Regions from separate parts of the Cupriavidus sp. F041 genome, predicted to be linked through region 1. Evidence: predicted binding sites of a transcription regulator. Region 1 holds the regulator's gene; the other holds the start of a gene.
The links. Region 1 encodes FNR, which switches genes on or off when oxygen is low (the NO sensors DNR and NnrR bind a similar motif). Its sites were predicted from a motif close to TTGATNNNNATCAA; they were not measured.
Positions count from the first base shown of each region.

Region 2: ACZY0R_RS41945 (hemerythrin domain-containing protein) is a predicted target of FNR. The motif match lies at 3,533-3,546, and genes of this name have one in related genera.

Region 1 is NZ_JBVASY010000002.1:2,504,241-2,518,781, reverse strand. Features, by position in the region: gene lpdA (dihydrolipoyl dehydrogenase) at 1-1, shown strand, start outside; gene zapE (cell division protein ZapE) at 150-1,247, shown strand; gene ACZY0R_RS29010 (heavy metal translocating P-type ATPase) at 1,334-3,892, shown strand; gene ccoS (cbb3-type cytochrome oxidase assembly protein CcoS) at 3,896-4,042, shown strand; gene ccoN (cytochrome-c oxidase, cbb3-type subunit I) at 4,275-5,723, shown strand; gene ccoO (cytochrome-c oxidase, cbb3-type subunit II) at 5,743-6,420, shown strand; gene ACZY0R_RS28990 (cbb3-type cytochrome oxidase subunit 3) at 6,424-6,627, shown strand; gene ccoP (cytochrome-c oxidase, cbb3-type subunit III) at 6,631-7,557, shown strand; gene ccoG (cytochrome c oxidase accessory protein CcoG) at 7,607-9,100, shown strand; gene ACZY0R_RS28975 (FixH family protein) at 9,125-9,346, shown strand; gene ACZY0R_RS28970 (hypothetical protein) at 9,349-9,594, shown strand; gene fnr (fumarate/nitrate reduction transcriptional regulator Fnr) at 9,756-10,481, opposite strand; gene ACZY0R_RS28960 (sulfite exporter TauE/SafE family protein) at 10,768-11,526, shown strand; gene scpB (SMC-Scp complex subunit ScpB) at 12,113-13,186, shown strand; gene rluB (23S rRNA pseudouridine(2605) synthase RluB) at 13,192-14,541, shown strand, end outside.
Region 2 is NZ_JBVASY010000004.1:153,567-168,107, reverse strand. Features, by position in the region: partial or broken gene ACZY0R_RS41965 (transposase) at 1-31, shown strand, start outside; gene ACZY0R_RS41960 (helix-turn-helix domain-containing protein) at 110-526, shown strand; gene ltrA (group II intron reverse transcriptase/maturase) at 798-2,417, shown strand; partial or broken gene ACZY0R_RS41950 (IS630 family transposase) at 2,750-3,307, shown strand; gene ACZY0R_RS41945 (hemerythrin domain-containing protein) at 3,638-4,198, shown strand; gene ACZY0R_RS41940 (DUF3307 domain-containing protein) at 4,524-4,886, opposite strand; gene ACZY0R_RS41935 (peptidylprolyl isomerase) at 4,986-5,774, opposite strand; gene narI (respiratory nitrate reductase subunit gamma) at 5,785-6,528, opposite strand; gene narJ (nitrate reductase molybdenum cofactor assembly chaperone) at 6,525-7,205, opposite strand; gene narH (nitrate reductase subunit beta) at 7,217-8,740, opposite strand; gene ACZY0R_RS41915 (nitrate reductase subunit alpha) at 8,758-12,561, opposite strand; gene ACZY0R_RS41910 (NarK family nitrate/nitrite MFS transporter) at 12,602-14,053, opposite strand; gene ACZY0R_RS41905 (MFS transporter) at 14,072-14,541, opposite strand, start outside.

The sequences.
Region 1 (14,541 bases):
AGGCACAAGCCTTCGTATTGTTGAGTACCGGCGCGCCGCTCCAGCGGCGCGCCGTTTTCGCTTTCGGGGCGGCGGGGCTATTTGCCCTGTCATGCGCCCCGATCCTCATTCAAGCCGGAGCCTCCCGGCATCCAGCGCAAGCAGTCAGCATGAACGTCCGTGAGTACTACGAGCAGGAACTGAAGCAACGCGGCTACACGTCCGATGAGGCGCAACTGCGTGCCGTCGAGCGGCTGCAGCAGTGCTATGACGAGTGGGTGGCGTACAAGAGCCGGCGCAACAGCACGCTGAAGAAGCTGCTGGTGCACCCGGATGTGCCCAAGGGCGTCTACCTGTGGGGTGGGGTGGGGCGCGGCAAGTCCTTCCTGATGGACAGCTTCTATACCTGTGTGCCGGTGGTGCGCAAGACACGACTGCACTTCCACGAATTCATGCGCGAGGTCCACCGCCAGCTGGAAGAACTGCGCGGCCGCCCGGACCCGCTGGACGAACTGGCCAAGCGGATTGCACGGCGTTTCCGGCTGATCTGCTTCGACGAATTCCACGTCAGCGATGTGGCCGACGCGATGATCCTGCACCGCCTGCTGCAGCAGCTGTTCGAGAACGGCGTGCAGTTCGTGATGACCTCCAACTACCGGCCCGACCTGCTGTATCCGGATGGGCTGCACCGTGACCGTGTGCTGCCGGCAATCGCACTGCTGCAACAAAAGCTCGACGTGCTCAACGTGGATGCCGGCATCGACTATCGCAAGCGTGCGCTAGAACAGGTCGAGGCCTATCACACGCCGCTGGGGCCCGAGGCCAGTTCGGCTCTCCGCCACGCATTCACCAGCATTGCCGGTGTGGCCGACGAGTCGCCCATCCTGCATATCGAGCATCGCGAACTGCGTGCGCTGCGCAAGGCGGGCGGGGCGGTCTGGTTCGATTTCAATACGCTGTGCGGCGGCCCGCGCTCGCAGAATGACTATCTCGAACTGGCCACCGAGTTCCACACGGTAGTTCTTTCCGATGTGCCGAAGATGACACCGCGCATGTCCTCCGAAGCACGGCGTTTCACCTGGCTGATCGACGTTTTCTACGATCACAAGGTAAAGCTGCTGATCTCCGCGGAAGTGCCTGCTGATGAGCTTTATACGGAAGGCCAGATGGCCAATGAGTTCAGCCGCACGGTCTCGCGCATCATCGAGATGCAGTCGCGCGAATACCTCGAAGCGCCGCGGCGTACTGTCGACACCTCGCTGACCTGAGGCGGCCATCCCGCCGCACGCTTGATCTGTATCAAGGCGGCTTGCAGCCTGGGCTCTTACCATGCAGTTGGTAAAAAAGAGTCCCGATGCCGCCTTCTCCTGCTTATTCCCTGCCCGATCTGCCCAATTCGCCGCTTGCACGCGCAAGCGGCGCGCCGGCGGCCGTCGTGCAGGAAGGCTGCTTTCACTGCGGACAGCCGCTTCCAGCCGCCGAGCCCTCCCTGCATGCCAGCATCGGCGGCAAGGACCAATCCTTCTGCTGCGGCGGCTGCCAGGCCTTGGCGCAGACCCTGCACGCCGCCGGGTTCGGGCATCTTTATGGCGACCAGGCCCGTTTTGCCCGTCCCATCGACGAGGCGGCGCGGCGCGAGGCCGAGCCCGTGTGGGCCGCCTATGACACCGAGGAATTGCGGACGCAGTTCGTGCGCCCGCTCGACGAACGCCGTGCCGAGATCACGCTGGCGCCGGAGAATATCCGTTGCGCGGCCTGTGCCTGGCTGATCGAGCAGCATCTCGGCAGCCTGCCTGGCGTGGAATCGGTGATCGCCAATGTGGCGACCCGCCGCGTGGTGGTGCGCTGGCGCGCGGCCGAGCAGCCGGTTTCCGCCTTGCTCGCGGCACTGGCCGGCATCGGCTACCTGGCGTGGCCATTCGAGGTCTCACGCTCCGACCGGCAGGATCGCCACGCACGCCGTGGCCTGCTGATGCGCATGGCGGTAGCCATGCTGGGCATGATGCAGGTGATGATGTACGCATGGCCCATCTACACCCATGAAGCCACGATCGATCCCGGCCAGTTGCAGTTGATGCGCTGGGCCAGCCTGGTGCTGACCTTGCCCGTGGTGCTGTACTCGGCTTCGCCGATCTTCGCCGGGGCGTGGCGCAGCCTGAGGCAGCGCCACCTGGGCATGGACGTGCCCGTGGCGATCGGCGTCGGCGCGGGCTTCCTTGCCAGTACGGCGGCCACGCTGCGCGGCACCGGGGAGGTCTACTTCGACTCGGTCACCATGTTCGTCGCATTCCTGCTGCTGGCGCGATACCTGGAACTGCGTGTGCGCCAGGCATCGCGCAGCGGCGCGGAGATGCTCGCGCGGCAGTTGCCGGCCACGTGCGAACGCCTGCGGGGCGAGGGCGGGGCAGGCGAGCGGGTGCCGGTGGCGCGCTTGCGCGCAGGTGACCTGATCCGCGTCAAGGCTGGCGAGGTGGTTCCGGCCGATGCCACCGTTGTTGCTGGCGCCAGTGAGCTGGACGAATCCATGCTGACTGGCGAGAGCCGTCCGGTGCCTCGTGGTATCGGCGATCCGGTGCTGGCGGGCTGCTTCAATACCACCAGTCCGCTTGAGCTGCGCGTGTCGAAGGTAGGCGCGGCGACCCGGCTGGCCGAGATCGTCGCCGTACTGGACCGCGCGCTGGCGGAGAAGCCGCGCCTGGCCACTGTGGCCGACCGTGTTGCCGGATGGTTCGTAGGCATCTTGCTGGTGCTTGCCGCCCTTGCCGGGGTGGTCTGGTGGGCCTGGATCGACCCGTCACGCGCGCTGCTGGTGACGGTGGCGGTGCTGGTGGTCAGCTGCCCGTGCGCGCTCTCGCTGGCTACGCCCGCCGCGCTGGCCGCCGCCGGGGCGGCACTTTCGCGCCGCGGGCTGCTGCTGACGCGCGGTCACGCGCTGGAAACGCTCGCAGGCGTTACCGACGTGATGCTCGACAAGACGGGCACGCTCACGCAAGGCCGCTTCGCGCTGACCGAAATCCTGGCCCTGGGCGACGCCAGCGCCGATGCCAGCCTGCAACTGGCCGCGGCCATGGAACGCTCCGGCGAGCATCCCATCGCGCGGGGCATCGTCGAGGCAGCGCAGGCTCAGGGACTTGCCGACGGGGTGCACGCCGTCAGTACCATGCGCAATGTGCCGGGGCAGGGGCTGGAGGCTGAAGTGGACGGGCAGCGTTACCGCCTGGGGCGGCGCGAGTTTGTGGCGGCGCTGGGTAGGAATGCAAGCACGGACCGTGAAGGCATTTCCACCGCGCTGGCAGCCAGCGAGCGCAGCGGGGCCACCCTGGTGTGGCTGGGCAGTGCGAGGGGTGCGCAGGCCGTGTTCGTGCTCGCCGACATTGAACGCGAGCAGTCGGCGCGATTGCTTGCTGCGTTGCGTGCGCTCGGCTTGACCTGCCACCTGGTTTCAGGCGACACGCCGGCCTCGGTCGGCTGGTGGGCCGATCATTTCCAGATCGCGCGCCGCGAGGGCGGCGTCACGCCCGAAGGCAAGCGCGAGTATGTGGCGAACCTGCAGCGTGCCGGTGCGGTTGTGCTGGCGGTGGGCGACGGCATCAACGATGCGCCGGTACTGGCGCAGGCGCAGGTTTCGATCGCCATCGGCAGCGGCGCCCCGCTGGCGCAGGCCGGCGCCGATGCCGTGCTGACCCATGGCCGTGTGGCCGAGATCGCGAACGCGCTGGAGACGGCCCGCCGCACCCGCCGCGTGGTGCGCCAGAACCTCGGCTGGGCCTTTGCCTACAACGTGATCGCCATCCCGCTGGCGGCGACCGGCTATGTCACCGCCTGGATGGCGGGCATCGGCATGTCGGTGTCATCGCTGCTGGTGGTGGCTAACGCCTGGCGCCTGCTGCGCTCGGGCAAGCCCGGAGACTGACACATGGACATGCTCTACCTGCTGGTGCCGATGAGCCTGGTGCTGGTGGCCGTGATCGCCGGCGCGCTATGGTGGGCGCTGCATGCCGGGCAATATGACGACCTCGACCGGCCCGGCGAGGCCATCCTGCTCGATAACGACAAGCCCTAATCCATCGCGGCCGCGCTCCGCCCCACATGGAGATCCCCCTTTCTCGCCGCCGCGTGCCGCGGCAGGAATTGCCGTCTTCGCCCACGCGCGACGCGCATGTGTGCGGATGCGAGACGCCGTTGCGCCTTAGTTCCCATGCTTTCCCGTGCGCTTGATACAGATCAAGACGCCCGGAGCGCGGTTTTCCTACAGTCACAACATCAATTCATATTTATCCAATCTGGGGGTCTGAATGGCTGTCACCGCCGCGTATTCTCGCGCCGACACCTTCAATTACGGCGTCGTGCGGCAATTTGCCGTCATGACGGTAGTCTGGGGGATCGTCGGTATGGCCGTCGGCGTGCTGCTTGCAGCACAGCTGATCTGGCCGGAGCTTAATTTCAACACGCCATGGCTGTCCTTCGGGCGCCTGCGTCCGCTGCATACCAATGCCGTCATTTTCGCCTTTGGCGGCAGCGCACTGTTTGCCACCTCCTACTACATCGTGCAGCGTACCTGCCAGGCACGGCTGTTCTGCGGCCCGCTGGCCGCGTTCACGTTCTGGGGCTGGCAACTGGTGATCGTCGCCGCGGCCATCACGCTGCCGATGGGCTTCACCAGCTCGAAGGAATACGCCGAACTCGAATGGCCGATCGACATCCTGATCACGCTGGTCTGGGTGGCTTACGCCATCGTGTTCTTCGGCACCATCATGAAGCGCAAGACCCGCCATATCTACGTGGCCAACTGGTTCTTCGGCGCTTACATCCTGACCATCGCCATATTGCATATCGTCAACAACGTCGAGATGCCTGTGACGATGTGGAAGTCCTACTCGGCCTATGCCGGCGTGCAGGACGCCATGGTGCAGTGGTGGTACGGCCATAACGCGGTGGGCTTTTTCCTGACCACCAGCTTCCTGGGCATGATGTATTACTTCATTCCCAAGCAGGCCGGCCGCCCGATCTACTCCTACCGCCTGTCGATCGTTCACTTCTGGGCACTGAACTTCACCTATATGTGGGCCGGCCCCCACCACCTGCAGTACACCGCGCTGCCCGACTGGGCGCAATCGCTCGGCATGGTGTTCTCGCTGATCCTGCTGGCGCCTTCTTGGGGCGGCATGATCAACGGCATCATGACTTTGTCGGGTGCCTGGCACAAGCTGCGCACCGATCCCATCCTCAAGTTCCTGGTGGTGGCGCTGTCCTTCTACGGCATGGCGACCTTCGAGGGCTCGATGATGTCGATCAAGACCGTCAACGCGCTGTCGCACTACACGGACTGGACCATCGGCCACGTGCACTCCGGCGCGCTGGGCTGGGTCGCGATGATTTCGATCGGCTCGCTCTATTACCTGATCCCGCGTCTGTTTGGCGAGAAGGAGATGTACAGCGTGCGGTTGATCGAACTGCACTTCTGGATCGCCACCATCGGCGTGGTCCTGTACATCGCCTCGATGTGGATCGCAGGCGTGATGGAAGGTTTGATGTGGCGGGCCACGCAGCCCGACGGCACGCTCACCTACGCCTTCGTGGAAGCGGTCAAGGCCAAGTATCCGTTCTACCTGATCCGCTTGCTGGGTGGCCTGTGTTTCCTCTCCGGCATGTTGCTGATGGCCTACAACGTGGCGCGGACCATCATCGGCAAGCCCGCGGTGGATGCGCCGATCCCGACCAGCGTTGGTGCCTCCGCCCATTGATCATTCCAGGATAGAAACGATGTCTGAAAAACGAAGCTTCTTTACGCACGAGACCCTGGAGAAGAACATCGGCTGGCTGATCATCTGCACCATCTTGGTGGTCAGCATCGCCGGGCTCGTCCAGATTGTGCCGCTGTTCTTCCAGCACTCCACTACGGAGCCCGACACTGGGATCAAGCCGTATTCGCCGCTGCGCCTGATGGGCCGCGATATTTATATCCGCGAGGGTTGCGTGGGCTGTCATTCGCAGCAGGTGCGTACGCTGCAGGGCGATGTCGAACGCTATGGCCACTACTCGACGGCTGGCGAATCGGTCTATGACCATCCCTTCCTGTGGGGCTCCAAGCGTACCGGTCCCGACCTGGCGCGCGTGGGCGGCCGCTATTCCGATGACTGGCAGCGCATCCACCTGCGCAATCCGCGCGACGTGGTACCCGAGTCGGTGATGCCGTCCTACCCGTGGCTGGAGAAGGCTCCGTTGCAGGCCAACGATATCCGCGACCGCATGCGCGCGCTGAGGCGGCTGGGTGTGCCCTATACCGACGCCGAGATCGAACAGGCGCCCGCCACGCTGGCAGGCAAGACCGAAGAGGACGCGATGGTCGCCTACCTGCAGGAGCTTGGCATCAGCAAGCGCAATGTGCGTGTGGACACCGCAGCCGCGGCTCAGCCCGCAGCCGCGCCGGCCAAGGAGTAAGCCATGGCAATGATCACTGCGTTTTCCACCGTGATCTCGATGGTGGCGTTTCTCGCGATCTGCTGGTGGGCCTGGTCGTCCGGCCGCAAGGCAGCCAACCAGGAGTCGGCCATGCTGCCATTCGCCTTGCCCGACGAGCCGCTGGCCGCGAACCACGACGGCCGCCATCGTGCCGGCGGCGCAAACAACACCAAGCAGGAACACTGAGTCATGAGCGACTTCTTCACGGATTTCTGGAGTTACTACATTGCCGCCATCGCGCTGGTAGGCATCGTCTGGTGCATATGGCTGCTGTTCTCCCAACGCAAGGTGGTCAAGGTGGCCGGCGCTACCGAAGACACCGGCCACGTGTGGGACGGCGACCTGCGCGAGCTGAACAATCCGCTGCCACGCTGGTGGATGTGGATGTTCCTGCTGGCTTGCCTCTTCGGGCTGGTCTACCTGGTGCTGTACCCCGGCCTGGGTTCCTACGCCGGCGTGCTCAAGACCTCCAGCCGGGTCGAGCTGGAGGCGCATCGCAAGGCGGCTGAGCAGGTGCAGAGCGATGTCTATGGCAAGTACATGCAAATGGACGTCAAGCAGGTGGCCGCGGATCCGGCTGCGCGCGAGATCGGGCAGCGCCTGTTTCTCAACTACTGCGCGCAATGCCATGGCTCCGACGCGCGCGGCAGCCGCGGCTTTCCTAACCTGACCGACAACGACTGGCTGTATGGCGGCGATCCCGCCACCATCACCCAGACCATTACCAAGGGCCGTAATGGCGTGATGCCGTCATTCGCTTCGACTATCGACGGCAAGCTGGCCGGCGACGTCGCGCAATACGTTCGTTCGCTGTCAGACTTGTCTTCCGATCCGATTCGCGCCTCGCGTGGCGAAAGCACATTCAAGTCCACGTGCGCGGCTTGCCATGGTTCTTCCGGCAAGGGCAACCAGGCGCTCGGTGCGCCCAACCTGTCGGACAAGGTCTGGCTGTACGGCAGTTCGGAGGCAAACATCGTCGATGCCATCCTGAAGGGTCACAACAACCACATGCCGGCACACGAGGAAATCCTGACGCCGGAGCGCATCCGCATGCTGACGGCCTATGTCTGGGGACTGTCGAACAATGGGGCGGCCCCCTCGGGGAGCGGGCAATGAACCGCGACGCCTGCATGTGGAGCCTGCGTGCCGCTGGGGGTGATCGCCCATGAATGCCCCGGAACCGGAACCGCTGAGAAAGCACGGAGCCGCCTGGGGGCCTCTTCGCGAGCCCGCATCCGCCACGGGCGATGGGGAAACCTCGGATGAAACCCTGTACGAAGTCCGCCGCAAGATCTATCCGCGCTCGGTCACAGGTGCGTTTTCGAGCTGGCGGGTCTGGATGGTGGTCCTGACCCAGCTGTTCTTCTATGGCATGCCCTGGCTGCAATGGAACGGCCGCCAGGCCATGCTGTTCGATCTCGGCGCGCGCAAGTTCTACATCTTCGGCCTGGTGCTCTGGCCGCAGGATGTGATCTACCTGTCCGTGCTGCTGGTGATTTCCGCGCTCTCGCTGTTCCTGTTCACGGCGATCGCGGGTCGCCTGTTCTGCGGCTATGCCTGTCCGCAGACGGTGTACACCGAGATCTTCATGTGGATCGAGCGGCATGTGGAAGGCGATCGCTTTGCCCGCATCCGCCTGGATGGCGATCCGTGGAGCGCGCGCAAGCTGCGGCTCAAGGCCACCAAGCACACACTCTGGATCGTGATCGCGCTGTGGACCGGCTTTACCTTCGTAGGGTACTTCTCGCCCATTCGCGAGTTGGGCGGCCACGTGCTCAGCCTGTCGCTGGGGCCGTGGCAAACGTTCTGGATGCTGTTCTACGCCTTCGCCACCTGGGGCAACGCCGGCTTCATGCGCGAGCAGGTGTGCAAGTACATGTGTCCTTATGCACGCTTCCAGAGCGTGATGGTCGATCGCGACACGTATGTGGTGACGTATGACGTGGGCCGCGGCGAGCCGCGCGGCAGCCGCTCGCGCAAGGTGGACCACCAGGCCGCCGGCCTGGGCGATTGCGTGAACTGCAGCATCTGCGTGCAGGTCTGTCCCACCGGCATCGATATTCGCGACGGCCTGCAGTACGACTGCATAGGTTGCGGCGCCTGCATCGACGCCTGCAACCAGGTCATGGACAAGATGGCGTATCCGCGCGGGCTGATCCGCTACACCTCGGAGAACGCCATGCGCAGCGTGCTGCCCGAGGCGGAGGCGCGCAAGCGTCTGTTCCGGCCGCGCACGGTGGTGTACTCCGTGATCTGGCTGGCCCTGGTTGCCGGCTTCACGGTGTCGCTGGCCATGCGCACGCCGCTCAAGGTCGATATCATCCGCGACCGCGGCGCGCTGGGCAGGGAAGTGGAGGGGCGCTGGATCGAGAACGTCTATCGCCTGCAACTGATCAACACGACCGAGGCGCCGATGCATGTGGCCATCCGCGCGGACAGTGATGACCTGAAGGGCCTGGCCGTGGAATATGATCACGCTGCGGGCAATCTCGAGCCCACCTCAAACCGCCTGATTCCGATTCGCGTGCGCGTGCCGATCGAAGCCGCTGGCCGGGGCACGCACAAGATCCAGGTGACGGTCACCGCGACAGGAGATGACAGTGGGGGCGGCGCGGAAATCAGCCAGGGCACCAGCTTCATCGTACCGCGCAATCTTTGAACCGAGAAATCTAGAGGAGGCCTGATGATGCAGCAAAGCAATCCCTGGTGGAAGGAACCCTGGCCATGGCTGCTGATGAGCGGGCCCTTGCTGGCGATGGTGGCCTGCGGGGTCACGATCTGGCTGGCTATGACGCACCCGGACCCGCCCGTTGTCGATGGCGTATCGCGGCACGGGCTGGTGGTCGAGAAGGCGGGTAGCGGTATCGGGCGGCAAGCTGCGCCGGCCACGGCGCAGGCGAGGTGACCATGAGACTGCGCTGGCTGATGTGGGTGCTATGGCCCGGCTTCCTGGTAGCCGGGCTGACGACCGCTCTGGTGTTTTCGGTGGTCGATCCCGGCGATCTGCGCTTCTTCGGACAGCCGGTCGAGGCGTCGCGGGAGGCGGTTTACACAGTGAGCTTCCTGATAGCGTGGGTGCTCTGTTCGCTGTCGAGTGGCCTGACGCTTTACACCATGCCCACGCGGCTGGCGGAGACAGACGAACTGGAGTGAGCGCGATGCGCGTCTTCGCGCTGCGGGGCAGGGGGCGGCGGAGCAGGGGTGCCGTGGCCAGGCCGGCGCGGCGTGGCATTGGCACAACGCAAGGAAGGCAAGGCGGCCGCCAATGCCGCCGGAGCCGGGAAGCTCCGCGCGGCCGGTCGATGCCTGCCGGACTAGCAGGACTTGTTGATGATCTGCTTGATGCCTGTCATGTCGACCAGCTTGACGTGCCGCTGGCGGATCTGGATCAGCCCGGCTTCCGCAAAACGGGAGAACAGGCGGCTGACGGTTTCGAGCTTGAGCCCGAGGTAGCTGCCGATCTCCTCGCGGCTCATGCGCAGGACGAACTCGGAGGCCGAATAGCCGCGCGCGGAAAGGCGCTCCGAAAGGTTGATCAGGAAGGCGGCAAGGCGCTCTTCGGCGCGCATCGAGCCCAGCGTGATCAGCATCACCTGGTCCTGCGAGATTTCCTTGCTCATCAGCCGCATGAACTGGTGTTGCAACGACGGGAGCGAACCGGACAGCGACTGGAGGTCGCCGAAGCGCACCACGCAAACTTCGGTATCCTCAAGGGCGGTGGCGTCGGATGCGTGCTGCATTTCGCCAAGGCCGTCGAGCCCGACGACTTCGCCGGGGAGGTGGAAGCCCGTGATCTGCGAGCGGCCATCTTCCATCGTCAGGTGGGTTTTGAGCGTGCCGAAGCGGATCGCATAGACGGCGGTGAGCGGATCGCCGAGGCGGTACAGGGTCTCGCCCTTGCGTACGCGCACGCGCTCCTGCACCAGCGAATCCATTTTTTCGAGGTCCTGCTGCGACATGCCGACGGGCAGGCAGAGCTGTCCCAGCGAGCAAGTGGAGCAGCGGGGCGACATCTCGGTAATGGGAATGGATGTTAGCAATTGGGGCCTGTCGGTTTAGCGCAATCACTCAAGCGCGTGTGGCAGGCGCATTGAGTTGAAAGCTTGACGTTGAGAGCTGTCGGTTGGAAGCGCTATCCACATTAGCCTGGCGCGGGTCTGGCGGGGCCTGCCATCTGCGTGGCGCCGCCTGCCGTGCCCGTCGTCATGATTCGCGATTGCGCGGATGTGCGCGGGCGCCGGGCTTCATGTTGATAGCGCCTCTTGGAGTCGCGGGGGCGCGTAGGGCGCATTTTACCGCGCCAGGGGATGTGATTGGGAGGAGAAGTTGACCGTAGGCGTGCTCTTCAGCGTTTTTACCCTGGCTTTGCTAGGCGGTGTGCATTGCGCGGCCATGTGCGGCGGGATTGCGCTTGCCGCCGAGCAGGGCGGCACGGCCCGTGTGCCGGCCATCATCCTGCGCCAGCCAGGCCACTGGCTGCTCGAACTCCTGGTGATGCACGCCGGGCGGCTGAGCATGTATGCGCTGTTGGGTGCCTTGCTGGGTACCTTGGGCGCCGGTGTCTGGAAGGCCCAGTACCTGCCGCTGCAGCGCTGGCTGTTCGGGATCGGCAGCATGATGCTGGTCATGTCGGGCTTATGGATGTTGCGCGGGCGCGTCGTGGGGGCTGCCTGGCTGGAGCGGTTTGCCGCGCGCGGCGCTGGCGGTTTGCTCCGGGTTTTTGCCGCCGTGGGCGCGCGCCTGGCGCCCATGGGCCTGCCACAGGGGCGGCTGCTGCGCCGCTACGGCATGGGGCTGGCCTGGGGGCTGGTACCATGCGGCATGGTCTATGGCGCCCTGGCGATGGCGCTGCTGGCCGGGAACGCCCCTTCGGGGGCGCTGGTGATGGCCGTGTTCGGACTGGGCACTTTGCCAAACCTGTTGGTTATCTCGGGCCTGTCCGGCTACCTCAGGCAGTGGTCGCGCCGCCCGGCGGTACGTACCGTTGCCGGTTTGGCGGTGGTTGCCTTTGGTGTGGTCGGGGTGGCGCGCGCGCTGCTTTTACCAGAGACGCTGGCCGCGCACGGCTTCTGTCTGGTCTTCTGATACGCCGCTTCATGGCGCATTGCGCACTTTGCCGGGCAGATGCCTGTGCGAATCGGTTGCAGGTTTGCCAGGGAATGCCATACAATCGCAAGAACAGCGATATCGCGCAGCGTATTTCATCGTGGCATCGTCAGGTAGCATTCGCACTCAGGGATGCATGCCAGGAACCCTCGAGCACGTATTACCGCCAGGGACCGTTCCCAATCCGCCGTCCGGTTCAAAAGATTATTTGGTTCAAAAGACCAGCCACGGCAGGGCGGGGTGAAATAGGCCAAGCAGGCCCGATATCCGTATTTTTCTTGCACCCGGAGCGACGGACGTCGTGCCGGACAGGTCCGCCACATCAGGGGGAAGGCGCGACGCAAGGGCTCCGTCGACCGGCAGGTAAAGCCGGTGGCCGGGCGATCTCCTGCCGGGCAGGTCCGGCACCCGATGCAAAAAAGAAAGCGCACGACTGCATGCATCAAGCATTGCGGTTGGCTGCGCGGTCAGATGGCGGTGGCAATTCCAACCGCTGAACCCGCAATCTCCAGTGCGTCCGGGTTTGTCCGGGGCGCAGGTGCAAAGACAGGCTGCACGCAATCACATGAATACCCAAGAGGCGAAGATCGTCCTCGAGACCGCGCTGATCTGTGCGCAGGAACCCTTGCGCGTCAATGACTTGCGCCGGCTTTTTGCCGACGACGTCGGTGCCGACACCATTCGGGTGCTGCTGGAAGAGCTGCGCCGCGACTGGGAGCAGCGCGGCGTGGAACTCGTGGCGCTGGCCAGCGGCTGGCGCTTTCAGAGCCGTCCCGTCATGCGCGAATACCTGGACCGACTGAATCCTGAAAAACCGCCGAAATATTCCCGCGCGGTCATGGAGACGCTGGCGATCATCGCCTACCGGCAGCCGGTCACCCGGGGCGATATCGAGGAAATCCGCGGTGTTGCGGTGAGCACCGAAGTCGTGAAGAAGCTCGAGGACCGTAGCTGGATCGAGGTGATCGGCTACCGCGACGTGCCGGGCCGGCCGGCCTTGTACGCCACCACCAAGCACTTCCTTGATGATCTTGGCCTGCGCACGCTAGACGAGTTGCCGCCGCTGGAGGATGTCCAGGCGCAGACGCAAGCCGCGCTGCTGAACCAGGAGCCCATCGATTTCGAGCCCCTGGGCACCGTGCCTGCTCTGCCGGCCGGAAGCGACGAAGAAGCGTTCGCGGATGCCGGCGGGGGTGAAGCCGAGGCCGGCGAGGAGGCTGCGGGCGACGCTGGCGCGCCCGTCGCCGATGTGTCTGAAGCTGGCGAATTGACCCGGTCCGTTCCTGGTGTCCTCGATGCTGGTGCCACGGATGGCATCGCCGAACTGGTAGAAGCATTTGAAAAGAAGGAAGCCTCGGTGCAGGCGCAAGCCGTGCCCGAGGCAGAAGTACCCGCGGTGTCCGACCCGGATGATGAGCCGGAGAGCGAACTGGTGTCCGCCGAGCCCATGGGGGCGCGGCTTGACGGCACGGCCGTGGAGGATGCCGTCGATGACGGCGAAGCAAATGAGCAAACGGAAGCGCCCGCCAACGGTTACCACAAGCAAGTGGCCTCCGGCGAGCAGGAGTCCGAAGTCCCGGGGGCGTCCAAGACGAATCCGGCGCACCCCAGCGAGCACGACGAGCGCGTGTCCAACTGAACACCATGCAACATCCGAATGTGAATACCTTGTCCGATTCTGTTGATCAAGACGTCCGCCAGGCGGATACGCCGGCCGGCGATGCCGGCAATGGCGCCGAAGGCGCGCCGCGCCGCAAGGGCCTGCGCCGTGGCCTGCGCAATCTGGTGGCCACGCGCCGCCAGGCTACGCAGGACCGCGACGGCGGGCGTGCCGCGGAAGGCGATGCACTTGCCTCCGCTGGCGGTCCGGACGCGGGAGCCGCACCGGACGCGCAAGCCGGGCGTGGTGATGGCGTGAGAAAGGGGCGTACGCGCGGCAAGCGCAAGCCCGCCGAAGGCGAGTCCGTGCAGGCCGGTGAGCAGCAGGGCGAACGCCCGGCGCCGCGAGGCCGCCGCGCGTTCAGCGGCGACACTGCCGAAGGCGCGAGCGAAGCCACTGGCGAGCGCCAGCGCGACGGTGCCCGCGCCAACCCCAACGGAGCGCGCAAGCGCAAACCGCAGCAAGGCCAGCAGCCGCAGGGCGCGGCCAGGCGCGGCAGTGCCGAGGGGCAGCAGGGTGGTCCGCGTCAGGCAGGCAAGGGAAACAAAGGCAGGGGCGGCGCGCAGCGCCAGGCTCCGGGTGTGCCCGAGAAGGCACCCGCAGCTGCGGCCGCGAGTGGCGAAGACCTGTTCCGTTTTGTCATCTCCGGCCAGTACGACCAGGAAGATACCAGCGGTGCGCGCGCCAAGGTAAAGCCGGTGCGAGAGCTCTCGGCCGATGACGATGCGCCCAAGCTGCACAAAGTGCTCGCTGAGGGCGGCCTGGGTTCGCGCCGCGAGATGGAGGAACTGATCCTGCAGGGGCGTGTTTCTGTCAATGGCCTGCCGGCCCATATTGGACAACGCATCCTGCCGGCCGACCAGGTCCGCGTCAACGGCAAGCTGATCCATCGCCGTGTGTCGACCAAGCCGCCGCGCGTGCTGCTTTACCACAAGCCGGCGGGCGAGATCGTCAGCCAGTCGGATCCAGAAGGCCGTCCGACCGTGTTCGATAGCCTGCCGCGCATCAAGGCAGGGAAATGGGTGGCCGTGGGCCGCCTGGACTTCAACACCGAAGGGCTGCTGATCTTTACCTCCTCGGGCGATATCGCCAACAAGTTCATGCATCCGCGCTATGGCGTGGAGCGCGAGTATGCGGTCCGCACGCTGGGCGAACTGGCGGAGGCGGATCGCCAGCGCCTGCTGCACGGCATCAAGCTTGACGATGGTGAAGCCAATTTCCTGCGTATCGCCGATGGCGGTGGCGAGGGCATCAACCACTGGTATCACGTCGCGCTGACCGAAGGCCGCAATCGCGAAGTGCGCCGCATGTTCGAGGCCGTTGGCCTGACCGTG
Region 2 (14,541 bases), on a different contig from region 1:
GCGGGTCCGCGAATGGGTCGAGCCTTTGCTGCGCGCCAATATTGCGGATAAGCGCCTCACAAGAAGTATCTCTATACTGTCGGGCCGAACAAGAACCGCGACATAGACGATGGCCGTATTGAAGCCGCTGGAACTGACGAAGGAAGAACGTACCGAGCTTGAGGTTCTGGCGAGAAGCCGCCGTGATTGGAGAACACGAGACAGGTCTCGGACGATTCTGATGTTTAGCAACGGCGTGCCAGCCAAGGAGATAGCCAGGCGGCAGGAGTTGACGTTGGAGGCGGTGTACGAGAGGCGCTATCGTTGGTTGGACAAAGGCATGGCAGGGCTGTCGGACGCGCCGCGTAGCGGTGCGCCGTCGAAGCTGTCGCCGGCGCAGGTTGAGCAGTTGAAGATGTGGGCGACGCAGGAGGCGCTGACGGCCGCGGAACTGCTGGCACGACTCGAAGAGAAGTTCGGGATTCGAGTTCATGTGCGACCTGAAAGTCGCTTGAGTTTCTGTTTCACTGGAGCAGGTATTACCTGATGAAACCGGTTGTTCCATCAACCGTTCCCTACCCGGGCATGCGGAGCCGGTAACAGCTCGGTGTGAAGCTCTGGGGACAACGTAGCCGCCGGATAACCGGTACGCCGAGCCGCGAGGTAAGGCCGAATCTGCCAGCACAGAGGCGGAGAGGAGCAAGGGATGAGTGGGTACGATCAACATATGTGAACTTCCGATAAACGTCGTCAGAATCAACAAGCCAAACGTGCTGACAGGCTTGGACCAAAACGGTACGCGGTGTGGAGTGGCCTTCGTGAACTGGGCCACCATGGACGACAAGCCGCCGGCGAAGAGGAAGGGTCCGCCCCGCTCGGAAATTCATGCGGAACAGGGTAAGCCCATCGCGGCGCCGGCAACGGCAGGCGAACCGCGAGGAACGCTGTTGGCGCGGTGGGTAAAGGAATGCGGAGAAAGCGAACGCCCGGCTGTAATGGACGGGATACGGGCTGAGACATCGCCCGACGCGAAAGCGGGCAGACTTCCGCGTGGTCATTCATGGCGAGATAACCTTGAACAATCGTTATACGGGGGAAAGCAGATGACGGCAACGGACGCGAAAGCTCCTGACGCTGGTGCACTCTCGAGCGCTGCGCAGATGTGGGACCATGCAAACTGGTCGCACATCGAAGCAGAGGTGAAGCGACTTCAGATGCGTATCGCCAAGGCCGCTCAGGAAGGCCGATGGGGCAAGGTGAAAGCATTGCAACGTCTGCTAACCCGCTCGCATGGCGGCAAGATGCTCGCCGTCAAGCGTGTGACGGAGAATCGCGGTAAGAGAACGCCGGGGGTGGACGGCAAGATATGGTCATCCCCGGCGGCCAGATGGAACGGAATGCTGTCGCTACGACATCGCGGCTATCGTGCGATGCCGTTGCGGCGTGTCTACATTCCCAAGAGTAATGGGAAGAAGCGTCCGTTAGGAATCCCGTGTATGCGGTGCAGGGCGATGCAGGCCTTATGGAAGCTCGCTCTGGAACCCGTCGCGGAGACCCTTGCAGACGCCAATTCCTACGGCTTTCGGCCCGAGCGCTCGACCGCCGATGCCATCGAACAGTGCTTCAACGTTCTGGCCAAGCGTGCCTCGTCAGAATGGATTCTGGAGGGTGACATTCGGGGCTGTTTCGACAACTTCAGTCATTCCTGGTTTCTGGAGAACGTACCGATGGATAAGGAGGTTCTGCGCAAGTGGCTTCGAGCCGGATATATCGATGAAGGAACCTTGTTCGAGTCACAAGCGGGCACACCCCAAGGGGGTGTGATCTCGCCTGTGATCGCGAATATGGCGTTGGACGGACTTGAAGCAGCAGTTCATGCAAGTGTGGGCACATCCACACTTGAGTGCAGAAAGGCGCAGCTCAACGTCGTCCGCTATGCCGATGACTTTGTGGTGACTGGCGTATCGAAAGATGTGCTGGAATCCCGGGTACTTCCGGCAGTCAGGCAGTTCATGGCGGCTCGGGGTCTGGAGCTCTCGGAAGAGAAAACCCGGATCACGAACATAGCGGCGGGTTTCGATTTCCTTGGCCAGAACGTGCGCAAGTACGACGGCAAGTTGCTGATCAAGCCAGCGAACAAGAGCATCAAGTCGCTGCTTGACAAGGTCAGGGGAATCATCAAGGAAAACGCGAGCGCCACGCAGGAGGCGTTGATACGACAGCTCAACCCTGTGATCCGGGGATGGGCCCAGTATCACCGTCACGTCGTGTCGAAAGCGATCTTCTCCTCAATCGACTCCCACATCTGGCAACGGCTCTGGAGATGGGCGAAGCGTCGTCACCCCCATGAAAGGAGCCCGATGGGTCCGGCAACGGTACTTCCGGCGCGACGGATACCGGTCCTGGGATTTTGCAACAGAGGGTTCAACCGAGGGTGACACCTGCGGCCTGCAACTCTTCCGCGCAACGACCGTCGCGATCCAGCGACACGTCAAAATCCGGGGACTGGCCAATCCGTTTGACCCGGCATGGGCCGCCTACTTTGCCCGCCGTCGAACCGCGAAACGTTCCGCTGGTCTGCCCGGTGCCACACAATGGTGCTGAACGAATGGCTTGAGCCGGATGCGGGGCGACTCGCACGTCCGGTTCTTAGGGGGCGGCGACGTAGTAATGCGTCGCTGCTACCCGACCGCAATACGCTGACAGGGATTCTCAAACGGGCGGGGCTGGTATGGAAGCGAACCCGGCATAGCTTAAAAAAAAGCGGGACGAACAGCGGTTCCGACAAGCCCAATCCGAAATTGGGGAGTTGGTCCAGCAAGCCCAGCGTGGCGAAATCGAACTCGCCTACGTAGACGAAGTTGGCTTCGCGCAAGCGCAGCCGAATCGAAGTGCGTGGACACCTGTCGGGGAGCAACACATGATTGAAGCCCGGCGTGGTAAGCGTCTGAACGTGGTCGGAGCACTGCTGTCCTCGGGAGAACTGTTTGCAGCGAAGTTGTGGGAGACGATGACCTCGATGCTGTTCGCTGGATTTCTCGGCCTGCTGGTCGAACACGTCGGCAAGCCGCTGACCGTGATTCTCGACAATGCTTCGGTCCACACGGCCCGCGCACTGCGGCCTTATCTCCGGCTGCTACAAACGAAAGGCTTGACGTTGTATTTCCTGCCACCGTACAGCCCGGAGCTCAATCGCATCGAGAAGCTCTGGCACAAGATGAAATACGAGTGGCTGGCCTTCAAGGCCCGCGACACCAAAACCCTTGAAGCTGATGTCGATGTAATCCTTCAGGGATTTGGGGCAGACTACAGATTCACTTTTTGTTGAAAGCTTAGCGGCGCTTGCGGCCCGCCAGCCGAAGGTAGCCGCCGTCAATGCCAATCGTGCGCACCGGACTGGATTCCGGGATGTCGGGAGAAAACGAATGCTCGCCGCCATCTCCACCTGCTGCCGGGCATCGGGCTTCAAGCCGGCGACCGAGCAAGGCGACCTGGTGCCGGACCTTCGTGCCGAGCGTTAAGACATTGAGGAAGCGATCCGTGATTCAATCTATTGATCTATATCAGCACTGTCCGTGGACTGAAGAGTATTGTGGGCTTGAGTTCGATATGGCTTCGAACGCAACCCTGAACTTAACCCGTTTCCATGGAGCGCGCCATGGCCAACTCACTTGCCATATGGCATGCCGATCACATCAATTTCGCTCGGCTGCTCGACCTTCTGGAAGAGCAGGTAGACATCTTTCATCGAGGAGAGCGGCCGAATTACAATTTGATGGGGACTATCGTCTATTACATGCGGAGTTTTGGCGATTGCGTTCACCATCCCCGCGAGGATGTCGCGTACGCACGGCTCGTTGAGCGAGATCCCGGCATGCAGGTTTTGGTTAACCGGCTCCTGCAAGAGCATCGTGTGATTGCCACTGTGGGCGAAGCGCTTTTAAACCGCCTTAATGAAGCCGAGGGAGATGTTATAAGTTCGCGCGCGGCTCTGGAGGCAGCCGCAGCCATGTACCTTGTGTACTACCGAAATCATCTCTCGACTGAGGAGCGACACGTAATGCCGCGCGCTGCTCAGCTGTTGACACAAGAGGATTGGGCAGCCGTTGCCGCCTCCGTTCCAGCGAGCTCCGATCCACTCTTCGGGGAGAACGTACAAGAGCGTTTCGCGAAGCTACACAAGCAAATCTGTGAGGAGAGACTTTCCAGCCAGGACTAGGCACATTGGCATTGGTTCCCCCCTGACTGGCCACCTCTATCTGGATGGCTTCGGCGTAAGTCCCCCCAAAGGGATCGGGGGCTTGGTATAGCGCGATAGGTACCCCGCTATGTACGCCGCCCTTTTTTCCGGCTGCTGAGGGTCGAGGCTGGATCGATGAGCCGATTGCATTGGACCAGCTCACAGGCGCGCGAGGCATCTACCGGAATTTGGTGTTGGCACTTGCCTAGTGCGGCTAGTGGCGCAACTCCGCGAGACGGATACCTCGACGGTAAAGAGAGTCGCCCGAAGGCAGCGGCCTACCGGCGGACAGGAAGCCGACGAATCAATTCAGCCTCCCAGCGAGCCAGACCACGGCGAGGTAGGTCAGCACGTGCGCGTACTGGTCCACGCCAAATGCCCACCAGAACTGAGGCAAGTTCGGCGTCAAATTGGCGCTTCGGCCGAGGCGCACCTTCCAGCGATCGACCATGTAGTGGACGACGGCGTCGAAGATCCCCAGCCAGAGCCAATGGGCCACACCGAAGCCGCCGAGCAGCCCAGCGGTGCACAGGCCATGTAGCCCCGCGTGGGCGTAGCCACCTGCGCTCCGGAAGTCGCCCTTGCCGGCCAGCATCCAGCTCGGCTGCCACAGGAAGTCGCACACGAGATGCTTGGTGAACAGTGCGAATAGCAGCAGCAATGCCATGGCCAGCTCTCCACCCAAAGTCATGCCAGACCGCACGCAGCCGCCGGCGACAGGGTGGACATCATGCTGTTCGACGGCCTGCAGTAAGGCCTTTCAGCCCTACTGCACCAAGGGCGTATCGGCCCCGTCGAGATCCACCCCCTCGATCACCGCCTGCCCGGCCAGCAGGCTCAGGTACTGGCGCAGCGCGGTGACATAGGCTTGCTGGCGCAGTTGCAGTGCCACAGCCGAGCGCACTGTCTCGAACGGTTGCACTTCGCCGCTATCACGCGCGCACACCTCCACCACGTGCAGGCCAAAGCGGCTGTGCACCAGCCGCGGAAGCACCCCGACTTCCTGATGACCGAACAGCTCGCGGGCGAACTCCGGCGCGCAATCGCCCGCCTCCAGCCAGCCCAGGTCTCCCCCCTGGGCGCCGCTCGGGCAGTTTGAAAACTCGCCCGCCACGCGCGCAAAGTGTTCGCTCGCGGACGCCGGGTCGTCGTGGCAGCGCACTTCCACCAGCATGCGTTCGGCGCGCTGGCGCAGTGCATTGACATCCAGGCCGGGCGTCACGGCAAACAGGATGTGGCGGGCCAGCACGCGCTCGCCGCGGCTATATCGGGCGAGATTGGCCGCGTGATGGCGCCGGCATGCCTCTTCGCCCGGCTCGGGTATCTGCAGTTCGCGTTCCAGCAAGGTTTCGATTGCCGTGCTGGCGGCCTCGCTGATCACGCCGTCGGGTGCGCCGGCATCGGCCTGATCGAGCAGCCCGGCGCGCTGTGCCGCCTGGCGCAGCAACTCGATGCAGGCGCGCTGGCGCAGCGCTTCCGCCGCAAGCGTTTCATGGTCGGCGTGCAGGGCCTGGCCGTTGACGGATGCGGCGCGGGTAGATACGGGATAACGCATGGCACGCTCCTCAACGCGATTGTTCAGGCTGCGGACGCTTGGCGCGTTCGTGCCCCGCCGGCAAGTTCAAGCGACGGCTGCGTACCACCTGGTAGGGACGGAACAGGTAAGTCACCGAGGCAAAGCCGCTCCAGACATGGACCAGGCGGGTGAAGGGAAACACCAGGAACACTGTCATGCCCAGCACCATGTGCAGCTTGAACACCCAGCCCACTCCTTGCATCAACTCCGCCGCGCCGCCTCGCAGCGTCACGATGCGCTGCGCCCATTCGGCCAGCACCAGCATCATGCTGCCGTCCAGGTGTTGCCCGGACAGCGGTATGGTGCCCAGCCCCAGCGCCAGTTGCACCCACAGCAGCCAGAGGATGGCGATATCCCCGGGCCGCGAGGTGGCGCGAATACGCGGGTCGCCCAGGCGGCGATGCAGCAGCAGGCTCACCCCGATGAAGCCAAGCACGCCGGCCACGCCGCCCGAGATCATCGCCAGGAGCTGCTTGGCGCCGGCGCTAATGAAATGGCCGTAGACCGCATGGGGCGTGAGCATGCCGAACAGATGCCCGAAGAACAGGAATAACACGCCGACGTGGAACAGGTTGCTGGCCCAGCGTAACTGTCCGGAGCGCAGCATCTGCGAGGAATCGCTCTTCCAGGTGTACTGGTCCCGGTCGAAGCGGATCAGGCTCCCGACCAGGAATACGACCAGGCAGATGTACGGGTAGAGGCCGAAGAAGAAGGTGTCGAGGGCGGCAGTCATGATCGCACTCCGGTGACGGGTCCGTCGCGGCGGACGAAATGGATAGGCTGGGGCTCGCCGGGCTTGCTCTGGCCGCGCGTGGCGCAGCCGTCGAATGCAGGCGGCTCGGCCCAGGCCTCGTCGAGCGATTCCTCAGGCGGTAGCCGTACCGGCTCGACGCGCTCGCCCGCCAGTTCCAGCACGGCCGCGATAGCCGCGTGATACGCGCTGCGGCGCTCGGCCAGCGCGGTATGCACGGCATTGAGGATGTGCGCCATCTCGGCCAGGAACTCGCGCGCGGTCTGACCTGGCTGCGTGGCGGCGAACTCCAGTACTACCGGCAGATAGTCGGGCAGTTCGCCCGGCCCCAGGAACAGGCCGGCAGCCTCATAGGTCTGCAGCAAATCCACCAGCGCCTGGCCGCGCTCGCGCGAGTCGCCATGCACATGCTCGAACAGGTGCAGCGCGGTGGCGCGGCCGCGGTCGAAGGTGTCGACGTAGCGGGCCTCGAGTTCATAGGGGTCGCGGCCCTGCATGTCGTCAATCAGCGCCAGCAGGCTTTCCCGCCCGGCATCGCTGAGCGAGCGGCTTGCCGCCACCAGATCCCGCATCGGCACCAGGGAAGCACGCAGTTCCTCCCGCGGATAGGCCAGCAGCCGTGCCAGCACCAGGCAAATTCGCGCATCGAAGGGTTTCATGGCTGCGTCCTTTATAGTGTCGCCTTGATCGGAATGGTCCGCCGCTTCTTGCCGCCGAACAGGCTGGTCTCGCTGGTGCCGTCCGAGCAGCCGTTGCCGAACGAGAAGCCACAGCCGCCGCGCAGGTCGAAGGCGTCCTCCGCATACTCCCGGTGCGCCGTGGGAATGACGAAGCGATCCTCGTAGTTGGCGATCGCCATTACCTGGTACATCTGCTCGACCTGCGCCACGCTCAGCCCGGCCTGTTGCAGCGCAGCCAGGTTCTGGCGCCCCTCCACATGCTTTTCGCGCTGATACGCCCGCATGGCCAGCATTCGCTCCAGCGCACGAACCACGGGTGTGGTGTCGCCGGCGGTGAGCAGGTTGGCGAGGTACTTGACCGGAATGCGCAACTGCTTCACGTCGGGAATCTCGCCGTTGATGCCGACTTCGCCGGCATTGGCCGCGGCCGTGATGGGCGAGAGTGGCGGCACGTACCAGACCATCGGCAGGGTGCGGTACTCCGGGTGCAGCGGCAGCGCCACCTTCCAGTCCACCGCCATCTGGTAGACCGGGCTGCGGCGCGCGCCCTCCAGCCATGACTCGGGCACACCGTCCGCGCGGGCCTGCTCGATGACCTTGGGGTCGTTGGGGTCGAGGAAGATGTCGAGCTGCGCCTGGTAGAGATCGCGGTCGTGCTCCACGCTGGCCGCCGCCTGGATCCGGTCCGCATCGTAGAGCAGCACGCCAAGGTAGCGGATGCGGCCGACACAGGTTTCCGAGCAGACGGTCGGCTGGCCGGCTTCGATGCGCGGATAGCAGAAGATGCACTTTTCCGCCTTGCCGCTCTGCCAGTTGTAATAGATCTTCTTGTAGGGACAGCCGGACACGCACATGCGCCAGCCACGGCACTTGTCCTGGTCGATCAGCACGATGCCGTCCTCTTCCCGCTTGTAGATCGAACCGGACGGGCAACTGGCCACACAGGTCGGGTTCAGGCAGTGCTCGCACAGGCGCGGCAGGTACATCATGAAAGTGTTCTCGTACTGCCCGTAGATCTCCTTCTGGATGTCGTCGAAGTTGCGGTCCTTGGAGCGCTTGGCAAACTCGCCGCCCAGGATCTCCTCCCAGTTCGGCCCCCATTCGATCTTCTCCATGCGCTTGCCGGTGATCAGGCTGCGCGGGCGCGCGGTCGGGGCCGTGCGGGACTCGGGCGCGGACTGCAGGTGGTCGTAGTCGAAAGTGAACGGCTCGTAGTAATCGTCGATCTGCGGCAGGTTGGGATTGGAGAAGATGCGCATCAGCAGCTTCCACTTGCCGCCCTGGCGGGGCTCGATGCGGCCGTCGGCCTTGCGCACCCAGCCACCGTTCCAGCGCTCCTGGTTTTCCCATTCCTTGGGATAGCCAATGCCGGGCTTGGTCTCCACATTGTTAAACCAGGCGTACTCCATGCCGGGGCGGTTGGTCCAGACGTTCTTGCAGGTCACCGAGCAGGTATGGCAGCCGATGCACTTGTCCAGGTTGAGAACCATGCCAATCTGTGCGCGGACTTTCATCGTCGCTCTCCTTCTTCTCAGGCGGCGCCGGGGGCGTCGGCGTTGGCGGGCTCATCGAGCCAGTCGACCCGGTCCATCTTGCGCACCACCACGAATTCGTCGCGATTGGTGCCGATGGTCCCGTAGTAATTGAAGCCGTAGCTGTATTGCGCATAGCCGCCGATCATATGGGTGGGCTTGAGCACAATGCGCGTGACCGAGTTATGGATGCCGCCGCGCAGGCCGGTGATCTCCGAACCGGGCGTGTTGATGATTTTCTCCTGCGCGTGGTACATCATCACCATGCCTGGCTTGATGCGCTGGCTCACCACGGCGCGCGCGGCGATGGCGCCGTTGGCGTTGAAGAGCTCGACCCAGTCGTTATCGACGATGCCGGCCCGCCCCGCATCGTCCTCGGAGAGCCAGATCACCGGCCCGCCGCGATTCAGCGTAAGCATGATCAGGTTGTCGGTGTAGGTCGAATGGATGCCCCATTTCTGATGCGGCGTGATGAAGTTCAGCGCGATCTCCGGGTGGCCGTTGGGCTTCTTGCCCAGCATCTCGTCGACATTCTTCAGGTTGATTGGCGGCCGGTAGCTGACGAAGCCTTCGCCGAAATCGCGCATCCACGGATGGTCCTGGTAGAACTGCTGCCGCCCGCTCAGGGTGCGCCACGGGATCAGTTCGTGCACGTTGGTATAGCCCGCGTTGTAGCTCACCTTCTCGCTCTCCAGCCCGCTCCAGGTCGGCGAGGAGATGATCTTGCGCGGCTGCGCCTGGATATCGCGGAAGCGGATCTTCTCGTCCTCGCGGTGGAGCGCCAGGTGGGCATGCTCGCGCCCCGTGATGCGGCTGAGTGCCTGCCATGCCTTGACCGCCACGTGGCCGTTGGTTTCCGGCGCCAGCATCATAACGACTTCGGCCGCGTCGATATCGGTGTCGATACGTGGCAAGCCCTGGCTGACGCCCGCCTCGCTTACCGTGCCATTGAGTTCCCCGAGTGCATGCACCTCGCTTTCCGTGTTCCAGCCGATCCCTTTCCCCCCGTTGCCGATGCGCGTCATCAGGGGCCCGAGCGCGGTGAAGCGCTGATAGGTGTTGGGATAATCGCGCTCCACCACGTTGATCTGCGGGGCGGTCTGGCCAGGCACCAGGTCGCACTCGCCCTTCTTCCAGTCCCGCACGCCAAAGGGCTGCGCCAGTTCGCCGGGCGTGTCGTGCATCAGCGGGGTGAGCACCACTTCCTTCTCCGCCCCGAGATGACCCACGCAGACCTCGCTGAAAGTCTTGGCAAAGCCCTTGTAGATCTCCCAGTCGCTGCGCGCCTGCCAGGCCGGATCGACGGCGGTGGAGAGCGGATGGATAAACGGATGCATGTCGCTGGTATTGAGATCGTTCTTCTCGTACCACGTCGCCGTGGGCAGCACGACGTCGGAGTACATGCAGGTGGTACTCATGCGGAAGTCGAGCGTGACCAGCAGGTCCAGCTTGCCCTCTGGCGCCTGCTCATGCCAGCGCACTTCCTCGGGCTTGGCATGGTCGGGACCGAGGTCCTTGCCCTGCACGCCGTGGCTGGTGCCCAGCAGGTGCTTGAGGAAATATTCATGCCCCTTGCCCGAGGAGCCGAGCAGGTTGGAGCGCCACACAAACATATTGCGCGGCCAGTTGGCCGGGTGATCGGGGTCCTCGCAGCTCATCTTCAGCGAGCCGTCCTTGAGGGACTGGACCACATAGTCCCGCGTGTCCAGCCCGCGCTCCTGCGCGTCGCGCTGCACCTGCAGCGGATTGGTCTGCAGTTGCGGCGCCGATGGCAGCCAGCCCATGCGCTCCGCGCGCACGTTGTAGTCGATCATCGCGCCGCCGTATCGCGCCGGATCGGCCAGCGGCGAGAGGATCTCGTCCACGCCGAGTTTCTCGTAGCGCCACTGGTCCGTATGGGCATAGAAGAAGCTGGTCGAGTTCATCTGGCGCGGCGGTCGGATCCAGTCCAGCGCGAAGGCGAGCGCGGTCCAGCCGGTCTGCGGCCGCAGCTTTTCCTGGCCCACGTAGTGCGCCCAGCCGCCGCCGCTCTGGCCGATGCAGCCGCACAGCATCAGCATATTGATGATGCCGCGGTAGTTCATGTCGCAGTGGTACCAGTGGTTCATCGCCGCGCCGATGATCACCATGGACTTGCCATGGGTCTTGTCGGCGTTGTCGGCGAACTGCCGCGCCACCGCGATGACCTGCTGGCGCGGCACGCCGGTAATGCGCTCCTGCCAGGCGGGCGTGTAGGGAACCTCGTCATCGTAGCCTCCCGTGGCGGCGCCGCCCTGCCGTTCGCCCGGCAGCCCGCGCGCCACGCCGTAGTTGGCCGCCAGCAGGTCGAATACCGTGGCCACCAGCGTCTCGCGCTGGCCGCCCGCTTCTTGCAACGCCATGCGCACCGCCGGCACGCGCCGTACGATCACGTCCCCGGCGGTCTTGCTCGAGGTGAAATGCGGCGTGTCGATGCCGCCGAAGTACGGGAAGCCGACATCGACGATTTCATGCGGCTGGGCGCCATCCTCCACCACCGACAGCTTGAGCTTCACGGCTTCGCCCTGCCTCGCCTCCTTGCTTTCGAGGTTCCATTTGCCGGCGTCGGGCCTGCCGTCCGGCCCCCAGCGGAAGCCGATCGAGCCGTGCGGCAAGGCGACCTTGCCCTGCTCGTCGAAGCCGACCGTCTTCCACTCGGGATGGTTCGCCTGCCCGAGTGCATCGGTGAAGTCGCTCGCGCGCACATAGCGATCGGGCACCAGGGTCTTGCTGCCGTCGGGCAGCGTGTGTTCCTTGAGCGCAACCAGCAAAGGCAGGTCCGTATACCGGCGCGCATAGTCGTCAAAATAGGCGCTGCGCCGGTCGAAGTAGAACTCCTTGAGGATGACGTGGCCCATCGCCATCGCCAGCGCCGCATCGGTGCCCTGCTTCGGGTGCAGCCACAGGTCGGCCAGCTTGGAAACCTCGGCGTAGTCCGGGGTCACGGCTACCACCTTGGCGCCCTTGTAGCGCACCTCGGTAAAGAAATGGGCATCTGGCGTGCGCGTCTGCGGCACGTTCGACCCCCAGGCGATCAGGAAGGTGGAGTTGTACCAGTCCGCACTTTCCGGCACATCAGTCTGTTCGCCCCAGGTCTGCGGGCTGGCGGGCGGCAGGTCACAGTACCAGTCGTAGAAACTCATGCAGACCCCGCCGATCAGGCTGAGGTAGCGGCTGCCTGCCGCGTAGCTCACCATGCTCATGGCCGGGATCGGCGAGAAGCCGATCACCCGGTCCGGGCCGTGCTTCTTGATGGTGTAAACGTTGGCCGCGGCAATCAGCTCGTTGACCTCGTCCCAGCTGCTGCGCACGAAGCCGCCCAGCCCGCGCTGCTGCTGGTACTCGCGGCGGGCCGCGTCGTTTTCGATCACGGCCGCCCAGGCGTCCACGGCGCTCTTGGCCACGGCCCGCGCCGCCCGCCAGTGCCTGAGCAAGCGCCCCCGCACCATCGGGTACTTGACCCGGTTGGCGCTGTAGAGATACCAGGAGTAGCTGGCTCCGCGCGCGCAGCCGCGCGGCTCGTGGTTCGGCAGGTCGGCACGTGTGCGGGGATAATCGGTCTGCTGGGTTTCCCAGGTCACGATGCCGCCCTTCACGTAGATCTTCCACGAGCACGAGCCGGTGCAGTTCGTGCCATGGGTGGAACGCACGATCTTGTCGTGCTGCCAGCGGTTGCGGTAGGCGTCCTCCCAGGTTCGGTCCTCGCCCGTGGTCTGGCCGTGGCCGTCGGAGAAATTTTCGCGCGGCTGGCTGAAGTAAGTGAGGCGATCGAGAAAATGGCTCATTGCGGGACTCCGGTATCGTTTGCGCGGATCGCGATCGTGCTCAGCACGGCATCTCGGCGCCGCGGCGCCCGTAGTACCACCAGGTGATCACCACGCAAAGGAGATAGAAGACGATGAAGATCCATAGCGCGGCCTCCGGGCCGCCTGTCGCGGCAATGGCGGTGCCATAGCTCTTGGGGATGAAAAAGCCGCCGTAGGCACCCAGCGCCCCGGCGAAGCCCAGCGCGGCTGCCCCCTCGGTATTGCCCTCCTTGATCGCCCGGGCCTGCGCCTCTTCGCCGACGCCTTCCGCCTCGCGCAGCTTCTGGTTGAGGAAGATCACCGGGATCATGCGGAAGGTCGAGCCATTGCCGATGCCCGTGGTCAGGAACAGCACCAGGAACATCAGGAAGAAGCCGGTGAAGCTGCCTTGCGCCGGACCAGCGGAGAGCGCATAGCCGCCCGCGCCCTTGGGCAGGAAATACAGCACCCCGACCACCGCCAGCGCCATCACCACGAAATTCCACAGCGTGACGGACGCGCCGCCAAGCCGGTCAGCCAGCCAGCCGCCGACGGGCCGGATCAGCGCGCCGAGCAGCGGCCCCAGCCAGGCATACGCAAGCGGGTTGACGTCGGGAAACTGGTTCTTGATCAGCAGCGGGAACCCCGCGGCAAAGCCTATGAACGAACCGAAGGTGCCAAGGTAGAGCAAGCACATCAGCCAGTTGTGCTTGCGCTTGAAGATGGCCGCTTGCGCGGCGAGCGAGGCGCGCGCGTCGGCAATATCGTTCATGAAGAACCAGGCCGCCACCGACGCCAGCGCGATCCAGGGAATCCAGATATAGGCAGCGTTCTGCGCCCACACCTGGCTCACCTGGCCGGTCTTGCCGACGATCGTCTGCGGATCGCCGCCAAAGATGCCGAGGATACCTACCGTGACGATCAGCGGACTAAGGAACTGCACCACCGAAACGCCAAGATTGCCCAGCCCCGCATTCACGCCCAGCGCCGAGCCCTTGTGCTCCTTGGGGAAAAAGAAACTGATATTGGCCATGCTGGAACTGAAGTTGCCGCCCCCCATGCCGCACAGCAGCGCCAGCAGCAACATGGTGGGATAGCTGGTGGTCGGATCCTGCACCGCAATGCCGATCCCGATGGCGGGAATCAACAAGGACGCCGTGGAGATCGCAGTCCAGCGGCGCCCGCCGAACAGGGGCACCATGAAGGAATAGAAGATGCGCAGCGTCGCTCCCGATAGCGCAGGCGCGGCCGCCAGCCAGAAGAGCTGGTTGGTCGAGTACTTGAAGCCGAGTTGCGGCAGGTTGACGGCCACCACGCTCCACAATTGCCAGATCGCAAATGCCAGGAACAGCGCGGGCACCGATATCCACAGATTCAGCTTGGCGATCGCCTCGCCCTCCCGCTCCCAGAATGCGCGGTCTTCAGGGGTCCAGATGGTCAGCACCCGGCCACTGCCGGACGGCTTCGGTGTATCTGCTACGGTTCGGCTCATTTCAGTCTCCAGGCGCACTCAGGACTGCGCCGCGTTGCCGGCGCGCACCCCGTGCGGGCCCATCATCTCGGTGCGGCGCACCTCGGTGAAATACATCCAGATCAGGGATACCCACACCACGCCGTACATCAGCATGAAGGCGCTGGATCGCACGCCGGTGATATCCAGCAGCACGCCGAACAGGATCGGCAGCACAAAGCCGCCCAGTGCGCCGGCCAGGCCGACAATGCCGCTGATGGCACCGATGTTGTCCGGATAGTCGTCGCTGATGTACTTGAATACGCTCGCCTTGCCAAAAGCGAAGGCAACACCCAGCACCGCCAGCAACGCGGTGAAGGCATAGATGTTCAGGCCCAGCCGGAAGCGGCGGATACCGTCGACGGCGGCCACCGTGAACTCCGTCTGCGGGTAGCTCAGCAGGAACAGGCAGATCCAGCACACCCACAGTACCCACCAGGTCATGCTGTGCGCGCCGTGCCGGTCGGAGA